Rheinheimera salexigens: one gene and its partner. The protein of the gene in region 1 binds, or shares a complex with, the protein of each later gene. Links are inferred from orthologs where the notes say so. Each region holds a gene or a part of one and is shown on either strand. Other genes may lie near its edges.

Region 1 (3,229 bases):
AAAAATAATGTTGTGGCCTTTAATGATCGCTAGTGGCGTTATGCTACTCATTTGTGCGTTATGCCTGTTTTGGCCACGACGTAGTCGTCAACAAAGTTTATCTAACACGGCGTTATTTGAACAGAGGCTACAAGCCTTAGCTTTAGCGCGGGATAATGGTGAATTAGCCGAGTCAGATTTTGTACAGGCGGCTAATGAATTAAAGTTACAGTTTGTCAGTACTCAGCCGCAATCGACGGCTAACAATATTACGATGAGTCGCTTACTAGCGGGCTTAATGTTAGTAGCTATAATGGTTATTGTTGGCGGCGTTTATGCTTTTAACGGTAACTATAGCCAATTACAACAATGGCAATTAGCGCAAGACAACTTACAACTATATGGTGAGCGAGCGTTATTGCAACAAGGTGAGCCGTTATCTGCTGAAGAAGTTGAACTGTTTGCTTTAGCATTACGTACTAAACTAGCTAAAGAAGGTGATGATGCTATTGCTTGGATGTTGCTAGGCCGTATTCGTTTATCACAAGGTTTTCCTGAACAAGCCGTTGATGCTTTTGAAAAAGCCCTAGCCATATCGCCAGATCGCACTGCCGTATTACTCAGTTATAGCCAAGCCTTAATTATTGTTGGCGATGAGCAAAGTTTAGCCTTAGCCGGTCGGGCAGTGGCTAGAGTGCTAATTAACGAGCCAAAAAACAGTGATGCGCTATCATTAATGGCGCTAATTGCTTATGAAAACGGTGACATGGAACAAGCTAAACAAGCATGGATAGTATTATTAGCAGAGTTAGAGACTGATGACCCACGCTATGCGGCCGTGCAACAACGGTTAAGTGAGTTAGGTGTCGATGTACAAGTTGATACACGGCGCATTACCGTTGATTTATTTGTTGACCCAGCTTTGCAGCAAGCCAATCCTGAGGCGACTTTATTTTTATTCGCCAGAGCAAAAGAAGGCCCAGCATTACCGTTAGCGGTGCAGCGCATACCGTTAGTGGCTGGTCAACAGCAATTGGTTTTACAAGAGTCGATGGCGATGCAACCAGGCTGGAGTTTAGCCAATGCGGAACAAATAGAAGTCGTGGCTCGGATGTCGATATCGGGCACGGTTGAGCAGCGTCCTGGTGACGTACAAGCCGTATCGGATGTGTTGTCTTTTGAACAACCACAAATTTCAATTAAGTTAACGCTGGAACCGTAATATGGCAGCATTAAAACAAGTTATTAGTACCGCATCACTGCTGCTGTTGTTAGCGGGCTGTGCAAGTAACACTGCGCCACAGGCAACAGATAATGCTGCAGCGCCTTTAACGGCAAATCCTTACGTTGATGAGCGTGATCCGCTGGAAAGCTTTAACCGCAGCATGTGGGACTTTAACTATGATGTACTGGATCATTATCTGTTAAGACCGGCCACTGTCGGTTATATGGCAGTAGTACCTAAACCTGCGCGTAAAGGTTTACGTAATGCCAGTAATAATTTATCTGAACCGGTAAACTTTCTTAATGGCGCCTTACAGGCTAAGCCTAATAGCACAGCTATTAGTGCGGCACGATTTTTAGTTAACAGTACCTTAGGCATATTTGGTTTATTTGACGTTGCTAGCCATATTGGTTTAGCCGAGCAAGATGAAGACTTTGATCAAACCTTAGCGGTGTGGGGTGTGGGTGACGGGGCTTATGTTATGGTACCTGGCCTAGGGCCCGATACTGCAAGGGGCTTAGTTGGCCGAGCAGGCGATACTTGGTACTCACCGTTATCGTTATTAAGCTTGCCTTTAACCATTACTAAGTTTGCTATTAATGCCCTAGATAGCCGTGAGCAAATGATGTCGATGGAACAATTGCTGGAAGAGTCGCTTGACCCTTATGCATTTGTTAAAGAATCTTACTATCAACGCTTATTATTTAAAATTTATGATGGTAATCCGCCAAAATCTGCTGAGCCGGAAATTGATGAAGATATCTTCGATGATTTATTAGATGATTGGTAAAGCGACAATCTAGTATTAATATGCAAAAACGGCTTAAAAGCTTTATAAAGAGCGATTAAGCCGTTTTTTTATGTCGGTTTTATTACCGGTTTTTAAAAGTAACGGGTGCGATTACTCGTAGCGTAAGGCATCAATAGGTTGTAATTTTGCAGCTTTTGTTGCGGGGTAATAGCCAAAAAACACCCCGATTAAGCATGAAAAACCTAAGCTCATTAACACTACTTCAGGTTGAATAATCGCCGTGTAGCCCAAAAAGTGAGCTAAGCCTTGGGTTACCGCAACGGCGAGTAATAATCCGATTAAGCCACCCATACCACAGAGTAATACCGCTTCAATTAAAAACTGCTTTAAAATTACTTTTGGCTCTGCACCTACAGCCATACGTAAACCAATTTCGCGGGTACGCTCTGTCACCGACACCAACATAATATTCATAATGCCGATACCGCCCACTAGTAGCGAGACCGAAGCCACAGCGGCTAACAAACCATTAAATATTTGCATGGTTTCTGAGCGGGTACTAATCATTTGCGATAAGTTAAAAATACGAAAGGATGTCTCGCCAGTGGTACTGCGTAAACGCTGGCTTAATAAGCTTTCCATTTCTTGCTGCACAAAGTCCATATCTTGCTCGTGCTCTACTTGAACAATAATACTGCGAATGGCGGTGGGGCTAGATAACGTCATGCCAGCAATGCGTTTGCGTACGGTGCTTAATGGCATGAAAATTAAATCATCTTGATCATTGCCTTGCGTATTTTGGCCTTTAGTATTCAATACACCAATAATGGTTACTGGGATTTTATTCACCCGTACGGTTTGGCCAATAGGATCGCTTTCGCCAAATAACTCGCGCTTAACGGTTTGGCCAATAATGGCGACGCGTGCCGCGGTATTAAGCTCGGTAGGGCTAAATTCTCTACCTGATACTACAGACCAACTTTGGGCCGCAAAAATACGATTATCAACGCCGTTAATTTCGGGCGCCCAATTCATATTGCCATAGATAAGCTGACCGCTAGCGCGCAGTGTCGGCGCCGCCACGTTCACTTGGGGGATTTGTTGCTCTATGGCTAACGCATCTTGTTCGGTTAAGCCCTGACTGGTACCTGACGACTCACGAGCGCCACCACTAGAGCGACCACGGGCAAACACCACAAACACATTGCCGCCAAGGCTTTTTATTTGTTGATCTACGTCATAACGCGCACCTTCGCCTAATGCCAGCATAATAA
Region 2 (3,062 bases), 2.2 Mb from region 1 along the record:
TGCTGGTTAAGTTTGGTGCCGAACAAATGCTGGGGCCTTTAGTCGCCTTAAGCTTATTGCGCGAACTAGGCCCAGTGGTAACAGCGCTATTGTTCGCGGGTCGTGCCGGTAGTGCACTAACCGCAGAAATTGGCTTAATGAAAGCAACCGAGCAGCTATCGAGTATGGAAATGATGGCGGTCGATCCATTACGCCGTATTATTGCCCCGCGCTTTTGGGCGGGTGTAATTAGTATGCCGTTATTAGCGTTAATTTTTAACGCTGTTGGTATCTTAGGCGGCCACTTAGTTGGCGTCGAATGGTTAGGTGTAGATGGCGGCGGTTATTGGTCAGCTATGCAAGCAAACGTCGATTTATATCAGGATATTATGAATGGCGTGATTAAGAGTTTTGTATTTGCAATTATCGTCGTATGGATTGCTTTACACAAAGGTTATGACGCTGTACCCACTTCTGAGGGGATTAGCCGAGCCACAACTGAAACGGTCGTAACAGCATCTTTAACCGTGCTGGCCTTCGATTTTATTTTAACTGCAATTATGTTTGGTGGATAAGATGACCACGCGGAAAATTGAATTACTCGTCGGCAGCTTTATAGTGTTAGCCATAGCTGCATTTTTTATGTTGGCATTAAATGTTGCTAATAGCGGTGTAGGTGGCGGTAGCGATACCTACTTATTACAAGCTAGGTTTGATAATATCGGTGGCTTAAAAGTACGCTCGCCGGTAAAAGTGGGCGGAGTCGTTGTTGGTCGAGTGACCGCAATAAACTTAGATACTAGCCGCTATACGCCGGTTGTTAGCATAGCCATTAATAGTGCTTATAGTAACTTTCCTGAAACTAGCTCGTTGGCCATTTTAACCTCTGGTTTATTGGGCGAGCAGTATTTGGGGCTGCAACCTGGCTTTATAGATGAAACCGTTGAAATATTGGCTGACGGTGACTATATCGAAGATACCAAGTCAGCCATTGTGCTGGAAGAATTAATCGGCCAATTCTTATTTAATCGAGGAAGCTAATCTATGAAACTAACAACCTTAATAATGGGCGTGCTTATTAGTTGTTGCAGCCTTGTTTTTTCTGCACAAGCAGAGGTGGAAACTTATACCGATCCTTACAAAATGATGGAAGTGGTCGCGGACAAAACCTTTAGCCGGATGGCAAAAGATAAGCTTAAAGTGGAAGCCGATCCAGATTATTTACGGGTTATTGTCAATGAAGAACTGGTACCTTATATTGATAGCCGATATGCCGCACTTCGGGTTATCGGTAATAGTGCTGATTTGCGCAATATGCCGCGTGAAGACTTATTAGCCTTTGTTGATGCGTTTCAAGAATATATGGTCGCTACTTATGCTGGTGTCTTTACCCAGTATACTGATCAAAAAGTGATGATTGAACCAGCTTCTGATATTGGTAATCAAAAAATTATTAGTATTAAAACGCGTGTTATCGATCCGGGTAAACCTGATATTAATATTGAGTTTAAATTACGCCGAGGCAAAAACAGTGATACCTGGTTAGTATTTGATATGGTTGCCGAAGGCATTTCACTGCTGGACAGTAAGCGGGCAGAGCTAAGCAATATCATTCGCCAGCAAGGTTTACCCAGTGTGACTAGCCTTTTACTTGAAAAAGCCAAGGCGCCAATTCAAAAGGCTGAACAGAAGTGAGACTTGAGATAACAGCTGAGGGTAATCGCTTTCGTTTTGACGGCGCACTAAATCGTGATACGTTAATGCTGTATTCACCCTTTAAGTTGTTAAATACGGTAACACAAAGGGTACAGTTTGATTTTTCAGCATTAACAGTGGTTGATACTGCAGGCTTAGCGTGGTTGCTCCAGCAATTAGCCCAAGCCCAAGCGACTGGCTTAAAAATTGAGTTGTGTAATGTCCCACAGCAGCTGTTATCATTGGCTGATGTGAGTGCAGTAAGGGCGTTATTGCCAATTGTTGAGTAAGGTTGAACTTTGGATATTAAGCAATTAGAACATTTATTATTAGAGCAGCTAGCGTTAGCAGAAGTGTATGTTAAGGCTGAGGGTACCAATTATAATGTGATTGCAGTTGGCAGCTGTTTTGCCGATGTTAGTCGGGTAAAACAGCAGCAAATGGTGTATGCACCTTTAATGGACGCAATCGCTGATGGCAGAATACACGCTGTTAGCATCAAGACCTTTACGCCAGAACAATGGCGTAGAGAAAAACTTTTAAATCCTCCAGCGTAGTATTATATGCAACAATTTCTTGTAACAGGTGGCCAACCCTTGCAGGGTAATGTGACCATCTCTGGGGCCAAAAATGCCGCCCTGCCAATTTTATTTGCGAGCTTGTTATCAGCATCAACGAGCACTATTCGCAATGTGCCTAAATTAAAAGATATCGAAACAACCATTAAACTTTTGCAACTTTTTGGTGCTGAAGTTAGCTTTGCAGATAACGTGGTTACGGTCGATGGTGCGGGTGTAAACAACCAATTCGCACCGTACGAGTTAGTAAAAACCATGCGTGCATCTATTCTTGCGCTAGGGCCTCTGTTAAGCCGTTTTGGTAAAGCTGAAGTGTCATTACCCGGTGGTTGCGCTATTGGTGCTAGGCCTGTCAATTTACATATTGACGGTTTACGCAAAATGGGCGCAGAAATCGTAGTTGAAAATGGCTATATTAAAGCCACTTCAAAAGGCTTAAAAGGTGCCAACATTATTATGGATATGGTCAGTGTTACTGGCACAGAAAACCTAATGATGGCGGCTGTTTTAGCCGACGGTATCACCACCATAGACAATGCGGCTCGTGAACCTGAAGTGGTTGATTTAGCCGTTTATTTAAATAGCATGGGTGCCAAAATTACTGGCGCAGGTACTGATACGATTACCATTGAAGGTATCAAGTCGTTGCATACAGCTGAACATAGCGTACTGCCAGATCGTATTGAAACCGGTACTTTCTTAGTGGCTGCTGCGGTAACCGGCGGTGATGTGACCTGCCGCAATGCCGATCCTACTGAACTTGAAGTGGTGCTAGAGAAGCTGCGTGAAGCCGGTGTTGAAATTAGCACA

The links.
Region 2: the proteins of BI198_RS12220 (region 1) and BI198_RS02710 are in contact, whole or in part, in a cryo-EM structure (PDB 8I8X), measured with the Escherichia coli proteins. The link is inferred for Rheinheimera salexigens from one-to-one orthologs.

The regions. Positions count from the first base shown.
Region 1 is NZ_MKEK01000001.1:2,694,611-2,697,839, reverse strand. What follows is about bases 202-3,098. They hold BI198_RS12220 (MlaA family lipoprotein), read left to right. Parts: upstream 202-1,202; coding sequence 1,203-1,994; downstream 1,995-3,098. Other genes in these bases: BI198_RS12215 (ABC transporter permease), read right to left, coding at 2,106-3,098; ccmI (c-type cytochrome biogenesis protein CcmI), read left to right, coding at 202-1,201. Also shown: BI198_RS12230 (cytochrome c-type biogenesis protein), read left to right, coding at 1-8; more of ccmI, read left to right, coding at 8-201; more of BI198_RS12215, read right to left, coding at 3,099-3,229. UniProt on the Escherichia coli protein: Involved in a phospholipid transport pathway that maintains lipid asymmetry in the outer membrane by retrograde trafficking of phospholipids from the outer membrane to the inner membrane.
Region 2 is NZ_MKEK01000001.1:535,771-538,832, forward strand. What follows is about bases 119-2,848. They hold BI198_RS02710 (MlaC/ttg2D family ABC transporter substrate-binding protein), read left to right. Parts: upstream 119-1,023; coding sequence 1,024-1,674; downstream 1,675-2,848. Other genes in these bases: mlaE (lipid asymmetry maintenance ABC transporter permease subunit MlaE), read left to right, coding at 119-554; mlaD (outer membrane lipid asymmetry maintenance protein MlaD), read left to right, coding at 556-1,020; BI198_RS02715 (STAS domain-containing protein), read left to right, coding at 1,671-1,964; BI198_RS02720 (BolA family protein), read left to right, coding at 1,974-2,231; murA (UDP-N-acetylglucosamine 1-carboxyvinyltransferase), read left to right, coding at 2,238-2,848. In the rest of the region: more of mlaE, read left to right, coding at 1-118; more of murA, read left to right, coding at 2,849-3,062. UniProt on the Escherichia coli protein: Involved in a phospholipid transport pathway that maintains lipid asymmetry in the outer membrane by retrograde trafficking of phospholipids from the outer membrane to the inner membrane.